DNA from 2 places in the Rhizobium sp. SRDI943 genome. Region 2 is predicted to be linked to the other one. Evidence: predicted binding sites of a transcription regulator. Region 2 holds the regulator's gene; the other holds the start of a gene.

Region 1 (5,273 bases), 1.9 Mb from region 2:
GGCAGCTTGAGCCCAGACCGCATTACCGCCCGTCAAATCTGCGCACATAATCGACCAAGGCGCGCAGCTTCAGCGGCTGCCGTTGGCGCCTGGGGTAGTAGAGATAGAAACCCGGGAAGGGTGGACAGAAGTCCTCCAGCAGCGGCACGAGTTCGCCGCGTTCGATATAGGGCTGGAAGGTCTCCACCATACCGAAGGTGATCCCGGCCCCGGCGCAGGCCATGCGGATCATCATTCCCATGTCGTTGGTCGTAATGGTGGGATCGACGGAGACGTCGAAGTCGCGATCGTTTTCGGTGAACTCCCAGCGATAGGGTGCCGTATCCGGGCGTGGTCGCCATCCGATGCAGGCGTGGTTCTGCAACTCGCCGGGGTGGCGGGGATGGCCGCGGCGCTCGAGATAGCTGAGGGATGCGGCGGCGCATTGTCGCTGCTCTTCGGAGACTGAAATTGCGATCATGTCCTTTTCGATTATTTCGCCGAGCCGAACGCCCGCGTCGAAGCCGGCTTCGACGATATCGAATTCGTCATCGGTGATGGTGATATCGAGTTTGATGTCAGGGCAGGCTTCCATGAAACCGGCCAGCAAGGTGCCGGAGAGGAAGTTCTCGGCGATCGAGGAAACGGTGATCCGCAGCAGACCGCTCGGGCGCGCCTGCATTTCTCGCACAGTCTGCATTGCATCCTTGACCTGCCGGACCGATGGACGAACCGCGTCGAAGAACACTTCACCGGCTTCGGTCAGGCTGACGCTGCGCGTCGTGCGCTGGACCAGGGCAACGCCAACCCGATCCTCAAGGCGCTGCAGGGCCTGGCTGACGGCGGAGCGGGTGACGCCAAGCCGCTCGCCGGCAAGCCGGAAGTTCCGCGCTTCGGCCACCGCAAGAAAAACTGAAATGCCTTCGAGATCATCGACCATTGGTTAGTATTTCTAACCAAGGCATCCTGGATTGGCAACTTAATCGCCGCGGATCGGCACGCTATCTTTCAAGTCGAGATCAACGCCAAGACGCACTCATCGGCAGATCTTCTTCGAAAGGCAAGGCAATGCGAAAGATTTTCAAAAGCCCGGTCCTTCAGCTTTTCACGGCGGTCACCCTGGTTGGCGCGGCGACCAGTTCGTCCGCTACCGATGGCGTGAACCGCCGAGATCAGCAGCAACAAACAAGCGAGAACAGAATGCAGCAACATCCCTATATCGGCATGTGGATGACGGATGATGGCCGCGTCCGCCACGAACTTCTGCCGAATGGCCGTTACGACGAAGCCCGCGGCAACCGCGAAAGCGCCTATCGAGGACGTTACGAAGTCAGCGGAAGCCACATCGAATATTGGGATGACACGGGCTTCACGGCCGACGGCGATTTCGTCGACGGCGATACCCTCCATCATGGCGGCATGGTGCTTCGGCGCAAATGATGTGCCGCCTGAAAGGCAACACCACACAGGAGAAGGCCGCGTTTGCCGGCCGGAAAGGATGACGATCATGTCTTCCCCAACACCCATCTGGTTCATCACCGGCGCATCGTCCGGCCTCGGCAGGGCACTCGCCGAAGCCGTGCTGGCCCGTGGCTGGCGCGCCGCCATGACGGCGCGCAGACCCGAGACACTGGCAGATATCAAGGCACAACACGGGGACCGCGCGCTTGCCCTTGCACTCGATGTGACGGACAGCCGCTCCATCGCCGGCGCAGTCCGTGACGCCGAAACGCATTTCGGTGCGATCGACGTCCTCGTCAACAATGCCGGCTACGGCTACCTCTCAGCGATCGAAGAGGGCGATGATGCCGAGATACGCGCCCAGTTCGAGACCAATGTGTTCGGACTGATCGCCATCACCAAGCAGATTCTGCCGGGCATGCGCCGACGCCGGCAAGGGCATATCTTCAACGTCTCGTCGCTCGGCGGGCTCGTCGCTTTTGCTGCAACCGGCTATTACCATGCCACCAAGTTCGCGGTCGAAGCCCTATCGGAATCGCTTTCCCATGAGGTCAGGCCGCTTGGCATCGATGTGACGATCCTCGAACCCGGCGCCTTCCGCACGGATTGGGCCGGCCGATCGATGGTCGAATCCAGCACGATCATCGAAGACTATGCCGAAACATCCGGCAAGCGCCGCCAGGCCACCCGCTCGGTCTCCGGCAACCAGCCGGGCGATCCCGCGCGCGCGGCAACCGCGATCATATCGGCGTTCGAGGCGGACGAACCGCCGCTACGCCTGCTGCTCGGCGCACCCGCCTTGAAGATCGCCCGCGAACGGCTCGATGCGTTGCGCGCAAATTTCGACGCCTGGGCGGAGACGACGCTCAGCGCCGATTTTCCAAGCTAACCGTAACGAAAATCTCACCTGCAAAAATGGAGCTTGAAATGTCTGATATCAAAGGGAAAGTCATTGCCATCACCGGCGCCAGCAGCGGCATCGGAGAGGCCGCGGCAAAGGTGCTGGCTGCCGCAGGCGCCCATATCGTCATCGGCGCCCGCCGCACCGAGCGCCTGGAGGAACTCGCCGGCGAAATCGCCGCAAAGGGCGGGTCGGTGCGCCGGCGACAGCTTGACGTCACCGACCGTTCCCAGGTGGAAGCCTTTGCAGGCTTCGCCCGCTCCGAATTCGGACGGCTGGACGTTATCGTCAACAATGCCGGCGTCATGCCGCTGTCGCTACTCGACGCCCTCAAGGTCGACGAATGGGACCGGATGGTCGACGTCAATATCAAGGGTGTTCTCTATGGCATTGCGGCGGCGCTTCCGATCATGAAGGCGCAGGGATCAGGGCAGATCATCAACCTGTCTTCGATCGGCGGCCACAGCGTCTCTCCGACGGCGGCTGTCTATTGCGCGACGAAATTCGCGGTACGGGCGATCTCGGACGGATTGCGGCAGGAGTCCGATCGTATCCGCGTCACCGTCATCTCTCCGGGCACGACGACATCGGAACTCGCCGACACCATCACCGATCCGACGGCGCGTGATGCCATGAAGGCTTTCAGGGCGATCACCATCAGCCCCGAGGCCGTCGCCAATTCGATCCTCTACGCCGTCAGCCAGCCTGATGATGTCGATGTCAGCGAGATCATCATCCGACCGACAGCCAGCCCCTATTGATCCGCTGAGATTGCTGCCAAAGTAATTCCAGCAAAAGTGTAGAGCGGTTTTGCCAGGCAAAGCGCGAAGCGATTTTGCCGGGAATTGCGGAAAACGAAAGAACCTCCGCCGCCTAAAAACCCAGCGACTGCTGGGCGGGCGGCGGCGGTGCAAGGTTGACGCCTTCGAGCTCCAGCATGCGGGCCTTCGATGACGAACCGCCGGGCGCGGAGAAGCCCCCGATCTTGCCGCCGGCCGCAAGCACCCGGTGGCAGGGGATGATCAGGGCGACAGGGTTCTTCGCCATCGCCTGGCCGACGTCGCGGGCGGCTTCCGGCCCGACGCCGAGCTCCTTGGCCAGCGCGCCGTAAGTGGTGGTGCGGCCCCAGCCGACACGCCTTGCCGCCGCATAAATATCCCGGAAGAAGGCATCCTGGCCGGCAAGATCGAGTTCGACGCCGGAAAAATCCGTCTCCTCGCCCTGGAAGTAGCGTTTCACGGCGGCGACCGTCTCGAGCACGCCAGGCGTCGGCGCGCCGGCTTCGGCATCCGGCAGGCGGCGCAACAGCAACCGTTCCGTCGCTTCCGCTGACTTGGTCGGCAGTTGGAAACGGATGATGCCGGCGTCGCTCCAGGCAATACCGCAGAAACCGCCCGCGGTTTCGAAGATGAGATAGTGGTGCGTTGTCTCAGCCATGACACAGCCTCCGCGTTTTCGATGACCTTCAAAATCGTATGGGACGGCCGCTGTTTCAACCCGTTTCTTGCGCGCGTCAGGCTTCCAGGAAATATTGCGATGCGCCCCTGCATTGTCGACCGACTAGCCACTTCACCCGGTCCTGAGCGACGTTTCGGATAAGTGTGGCCCCGAGCATGTCGGGAAATTATGTTCTCTTTTTGTTCTTGATGTTGTTTCCTTGCAGAGTATCTTCGTCGCGTTTTGAAAACGACGAGGCGGGTCATGACGACCTGAAACTCCATGAACCAGATGCCCTTCGACTTCGGAGACGACAAAAATGGTCGCGGACGGCGGAACGAAAGCTACGTCAGCGGACACCGACTTTTCTTTGCGCTCTGCCCTCCTGATGCCGTCGAGCAGCAGGCGGCCGCAATCGCCGATGACTATCGTCGAGCCTTCTCCCTTTCCGGGATGCCGCGCCTGACGACATTGCATGTGTCGATCATCTGGGTCGGCGACTATCCGAGGCTGCCGGAGGATGTGGTCTTCGCGGCACGACAGGCCGGCGCCACAGTCGAGAGTGCCCCGATCGCAATAAGCTTCGACCGGATCATGCGATTCCCGCAGGCGCGTTCGCTTGTGCTTTGCGGCGAAGGCGGACGGAAACCACTGACACGGCTGCACGTCCAACTGGGCGTCGGCATGTACAATGCCGGCTTGCGGCACAATGTCGGCCGCGACTACAAGCCGCACATGACACTTCTCTATGACCGCAAAGCCGTGCCGCCGACGACCCTCGACACACCCGTTTCATGGACCGCGTCCGAATTCCTGCTCATCCACAGTGTTCTCGGAAAAACCGAACATCGGATCATCGATCGCTGGCCGCTGCTCGGCTGAGGCAATGATGTCTTCGGACCACGCTTGCGCTTGCCCCATTTCCGCTCATATAGCTCGGAATGCCTAACCGGGCGCTGGTTGTAAACGGGAACGAAGACAGCATGGACGTTTCAGAGATCATCATCCCTGGAGATACGCCGGGAACGGAGTGGCGGTTGCCGGTGCTGCGCTTTAAAGGCCACGATCCGAAGGCGCCGAAGGCCTATATCCAGGCGGCACTGCATGCCGGCGAGCTGCCGGGAACGGTGCTGCTGCATTTCCTCTGCGAAAGGCTGCGGCAGGCGGAAAGCCAAGGTGGGATCGCCGGCGACATCACCATCGTGCCGCAGGCCAATCCGATCGGTGCGGCGCAATCGCATTTCGGCGAGCTGCAGGGCCGTTTCGACCTGGGCTCACGCACCAATTTCAACCGGGATTTTCCGCTGATCTCGATTGTCGATCGCACCACGCTGACCGAAGATCTCGATGATTACCCGGCTACCGACAGATTGAAGAGGCAGCTGCTGCATATGGCGCTTGGCGCCGATCTCGTGCTCGACCTGCATTGCGACGACGAATCCCTGCAATATGCCTATATCGACGAGGCCTTCTGGCCGGAGGCCGCCGATCTTGC
Region 2 (5,273 bases):
TGACGGCCATCGGATGCGCATCGCGGCGGAAGCCGGTGAAGAAGCGGCTCATCTGCTCGTGTACCATGGTGTGGTGCGTAACGCGGTAATCGAAATCCTTCTTCTGCACGGTGGTCGGCAGTTCGCCGTAAAGCAGGAGATAGCAGACTTCGAGGAAGTCGCCATGCTCGGCGAGCTGCTCGATCGGATAGCCACGATGCAGCAGGACACCTTCGTCGCCGTCGATGTAGGTGATTTTCGATTCACAGGATGCGGTCGAGGTAAAACCCGGATCGTAGGTGAAGGAAGCGGTGTTCTTGTAGAGGGCACCGATATCGATGACGCTCGGGCCGATCGTGCCGCTTTTGACAGCAAGGTCGACAGACTTGTCACCGATTTTTATTGTAGCGCTTTGATCCGTCATGCTGATCCTCCGAAATGGCGGTGGCGCCATAAAAGCGCCATAGGGGTTAAGCGTCCTCACCGATAGCTATATGATCGCGAAGCTAATGCCAAGTTACTGTGATGGCATTTTGTGCAATGCGGTATCACCTTTTAGGCACTGCAGCGATGAGCCACACGCATATCGGAAGCCGATGATTCGACTGGTCTTTTGGGGCTCGCGATTTTGCCTCATATTTCAATCGATTATGCTTGCCGGATTTGATTGGAGGTTGCATTCTGACTGCCTTCGCAGCCGGGCTTGGGCGGTTCATGCAGGAGTTGACGTCAGTCGAATTGCGGCCGGAAACAGGCGAAGGCCTTGCCGGCTCCTCCAATTTTTCACCACCAGTCGTGGTGACGCGACCGGCAAGGACGCAGTCGGCAATACCATTGCGCCACCGGCTGCCGGCCGCAGCCTCGCACTTGCTGCGTGCCGGCATGCGCATGCTGGGCGAGGAGACGGACCATGGCCGCCTGCTGCTGTTCTCGCCGGTCTTCCTCGGCGCCGGGTCAGCCATCTGGTTTCTCGCGGCATCGGATTTTCCGCTCACTGCATCGCTGCTCTGCCTGTTGGTGCTGACCGTCGCAGTTCTCATCGCCAGCCGCAACCGGGCGGCATTGCGGGCAGCGCTGCTGGCGCTTTCGCTCGTGGCTTGCGGCATAGTCTCGGCGCAGTTCGAGAGCTGGCGGGCTTCGACCGTGATCCTCGATTCATCAGTGACGACGACGGTGACCGGCCGCGTCGAGCGGCGCGAAGGCGATGGTCGCGGCCGGTGGCGCTACATTCTTACCGTCACCGGCACTGAAGCGCCTCAGGTCAAGCGGCCGCCGGAACGCATCACCGCCATCGCCCGCGGTGCGGACGCAGCCTTCGAGATCGGCGATATCATCACCGGCAGGGCGCGGCTGACGCCGCCGGCGGGCCCAGCACTTCCCGAGCTCAACGACTTCTCCTTCAGTGCCTATTTCGACGGCATCGGCGCCAACGGCTTCTTCTACGGTGCACCGACGAAGGACGATGCGCAGGCAGGTCCGCAGGCTGCAAGATCGGCGGTGGAAGCGCTGCTCGAAGGGCTCTACCGGCTGCGCAGCGGCATTGGCGACCGGATAAGGTCGATCCTGCCCGGCGATACCGGCGCTTTTGCCGCCGCACTGGTGACGGACGAGCGGCGCGCCATCTCGGATGCGACGACGGAGGCACTACGCCAGTCCGGTCTGGCTCATATCATCGCCATCTCCGGTCTCAACATGGCGCTGTCGGCCGGCATCTTCTTCGTCGGCTTTCGGATGCTGCTCAGCATCTTTCCCGGTATCGCTGAGGCCTACCCGACGAAGAAGATCGCTGCCGCCGGCGCGCTCATCGCCGTTACTGCCTATTTCCTGATTTCGGGCTTTGCGGTCTCTGCCGAGCGCGCTTTCATCATGATGGCCATCATGTTGATTGCCGTCTTCTTCGACCGGCCGTCGATCAGCCTGCGCAATGTCGCGCTTTCCGCCCTCGTCATCATCCTCATTTCACCGTCCGAGGTCTTAGGTCCGAGCTTCCAGATGTCCTTTGCCGCGACATTAGCGCTGGTCTCGGGCTATCAGTTGTGGAAGGACCGGCGCGTCCGCGAAAACGCCTTTCTGAAGCTACCTATCATCAGGCCCGTCGTTACGGTTGCCGGTTTCTTCGGCGGCGTCTTCCTGACTTCGCTGATCGGCGGTCTTTCCACCGCGCTGTTTTCGATCGAGCATTTTCATCGCCTGACCGCCTACGGCCTGCCGGCAAACCTCGCGACGATGCCGATCATCTCCTTCATCGTCATGCCGGCCGGCTTGCTGGCGATGCTGCTCATGCCTTTCGGTCTGGATGTTTTGCCCTGGAAGGTCGTCGGATTCGGCCTCGATCTGGTGATCGCGGTCGCAAAGACGGTGTCCGGCTGGGATGGCAATATCGACGTCGGCCGCTTGCCCGCCTGGTATTTCGCGGTCGCCGTGGCAGGCTTTCTGCTGCTGACGCTGCTCCGCACCCGGCTGCGCCATATCGGCACATCAATCATCGCGGTCGCAACGCTCATCCTGTTGCTTCTACCGGTTCCCCGGCCGCCGGATCTGGTGATTTCGGAGGATGGCAGTCTCGTCGCGGTGGTCGAAGCGGCAGCAATGGCTTCCAACCGTGAAAGACCACCGGATTTCATCTTCGACCAGTGGCAGAGAGCCCTGGTCCTGCCGAGACATGATCCGCCGAAGATGCTGGATGGTCCTGCTATCCCGCAGGTAGGAGAAGACCGCCGCGTCAAGCTTTCCCGCGATCAGCAGAACGAAGCGAGGACAGCGATGCGGGCGGCCGCAGCGGCCGGTGAAGCAAACCGCTTTTCCTGCGTCAAGAGGGCCTGGTGCGCATCAAGGCTTGGCAATGGTCGTGTGGTTGCTGTCATCGACAATGCCGCCTATCTCGGCCCGGCATGCGACGCGGCCGATATCATCGTGACGTCGGTCCGCCTGCGTTTCAACAGCTGCCGCTCAGGTGCGACGCTCTTCACCGGCGAGACGCTGCGCAGGACCGGATCCATCGAGTTGCGCTTCGCGGACGCCGGCCTGGAGGTGGCAACCGCATTTGACGCATTGTCGCGACCATGGATGCGCCATCGCGCCTTTGACTGGCGCAGCAACAGCTTTACCGAATCCGGCCTAACCGATGTCAGTGATAGCGGCGAATGAGGCCGACGAGTTTGCCCTGCACCTTAACACGGTCTGGTCCGAAAATCCGGGTCTCGTAAGCCGGGTTGGCCGCTTCCAGTGCGATCGAGGCGCCCTTGCGGCGGAAGCGCTTGAGTGTCGCTTCTTCGTCATCGACGAGTGCAACAACAATGTCGCCAGGACTTGCGGTGCTGCCATTGCGGATGATCACGGTGTCGCCGTCGAAGATGCCGGCGTCGATCATCGAATCGCCCTTGACCTCGAGCGCATAATGTTCACCGGAGCCGAGCATGTCGGCCGGAACGGCGATGTCGTGGGTGTTGTTCTGGATCGCCGAAATCGGCACACCGGCGGCGATTCTGCCCATGACCGGCACGGAAACCGAGTTGCCGTTGTCGGCGACGGGTTTTGCGGGAGCAGGGGCGGCGACCGGCTGAGGTTTGCCCAGGCTGCCTTCGATGACGCTCGGCGAAAAGCCGCGCCGCGGCTGGATGCTGGGGCTGTAGGCCTCCGGAAGCTTGATGACCTCGAGCGCGCGGGCGCGGTTCGGTAGGCGGCGAATGAAGCCTCGCTCCTCTAGCGCTGTAATCAAGCGATGAATCCCGGACTTCGAGGCGAGGTCCAGAGCATCCTTCATTTCGTCGAAAGACGGTGGAACGCCGGATTCTTTCATGCGCTCGTGAATGAAAAGGAGAAGCTCCTGTTGTTTGCGCGTGAGCATCGACGTTGTGACCTCGTGATTGAAACAAATCCAGAACAGACACTATATGTTCCATATGTGTTCCGCAAGTAGCTAAATTTCCGTAAAACTTGGCGCCAACTCGTTGAGATTTTTATTTTCATTCGCCGGATTGGGACACATCTCTTGTATTGAGGGGCGCGCCGTCGCACATCTCTTGCCGTTTCCAGGAGGGATATGATGAACGAGCATTCCGCCAAACCGCACCCGCTGGATCATGTCGTGCTGCCGGTCGTCAATATCGATCTGGCGCGCGAGAGGCTCGGCAAGCTCGGCTTCACCGTTGCCGCCGATGCGCGCCATCCCTTCGGAACGGAAAACGCCTGCGTCTTTTTTGCCGACAAGACCTATCTGGAGCCACTCGGGATTGCGAGCGTCGAGGAGAGCGAGGCATCGGCGCGCCAAGGCAATGTCTTCACTGCCCGCAACCAGGCCGTCCGTTTCCGCTGTGGCGAGGAGGGGCTTTCGGGGCTGGCTTTCGGCAGCAAGGATGCCGGCATCGATCATCAGAATTTCGTCGGCAACGGATCGAGCGCCGGCGAGATGCTGCAGTTCACCCGGCCGATGACGATGCCGGACGGTTCCGAGACGATTGCCGGCTTCAAGCTGGCTTTCGCCGCCGACCTGCGCGCGCCGGATCTCCTGCTTTTCACCGTCGAGCGCGTCAATCCGCTACCGGCCGAGCGCGCCGCGCTGGAGACGCATGCCAATGGCGTGACCGGCATAGTCGAGATAGCGCTTTGCGCGCCTGATGCTGCCGCCTTCGCAGCCTTCGTCAGCCTTGCCGTGGCGCAATCGGCAGTCGAGAAAACCGGTTTCGGCGCCAATATCGCGGCATCGAATGCGAAAATCAGCCTGATGACGCGGGAAGGGCTGGAGGCCTATTTCGACATCGCCGACTCATCCGCAGATCGCGGCCTGCGCGGCCGGGCAATCCTCTTCGCTGTCGCCGATCTTGCCGTGACAGAAGCGCATTTGGCTGCTAACGGGGTGACATACACGCGCAAGAACAATCGCATTCTGGTGAAGCCCGCGCCCGGGCAGGGCACGCTCTTCGCCTTCGAGGAAACACGATGAGCACTGATACGAATTCCGAAGTCAGGGTCGGCGAAGGCCAAGGCCAGGTCACCTTTTCCAATACCGGCCGCCTGTCGCTGATTGCCGGTCCCTGCCAGATGGAGAGCCGCGACCACGCCTTCATGGTTGCCGGCACGCTGAAGGAGCTTTGCGGAAAGCTCGGCATCGGCCTCGTCTACAAGAGCTCCTTCGACAAGGCGAACCGGACCTCGCTGTCGGCCGAACGCGGTATCGGGATCGAGAAGGGCATGGAGGTCTTTGCCGACCTCAAGAAGGAATTCGGTTTTCCCGTCCTGACCGACGTTCATACCGCCGAGCAATGCGCGGAGGTGGCAAAGATCGTCGACGTCCT

The links. The regulator LexA, encoded in region 2, represses DNA repair genes until DNA is damaged. The targets are predictions, from matches to a motif close to TGTTCNNNNTGTGTTCNG.
Region 1: the regulator LexA is predicted to act here: its motif matches at 3,969-3,986, upstream of AC245Y_RS23500 (2'-5' RNA ligase family protein).

What each region holds. Positions count from the first base shown of each region.
Region 1 covers NZ_CM172787.1:4,717,518-4,722,790, reverse strand. Annotated here, with positions in the region: gene AC245Y_RS23525 (LysR family transcriptional regulator) at 23-919, opposite strand; gene AC245Y_RS23520 (Atu4866 domain-containing protein) at 1,048-1,419, shown strand; gene AC245Y_RS23515 (oxidoreductase) at 1,478-2,329, shown strand; gene AC245Y_RS23510 (SDR family oxidoreductase) at 2,368-3,102, shown strand; gene AC245Y_RS23505 (methylated-DNA--[protein]-cysteine S-methyltransferase) at 3,215-3,778, opposite strand; gene AC245Y_RS23500 (2'-5' RNA ligase family protein) at 4,061-4,660, shown strand; gene AC245Y_RS23495 (succinylglutamate desuccinylase/aspartoacylase family protein) at 4,762-5,273, shown strand, end outside.
Region 2 covers NZ_CM172787.1:1,808,369-1,813,641, forward strand. Annotated here, with positions in the region: gene gltA (citrate synthase) at 1-403, opposite strand, end outside; gene AC245Y_RS09540 (ComEC/Rec2 family competence protein) at 694-3,126, shown strand; gene lexA (transcriptional repressor LexA) at 3,107-3,826, opposite strand; gene AC245Y_RS09550 (VOC family protein) at 4,025-4,921, shown strand; gene kdsA (3-deoxy-8-phosphooctulonate synthase) at 4,918-5,273, shown strand, end outside.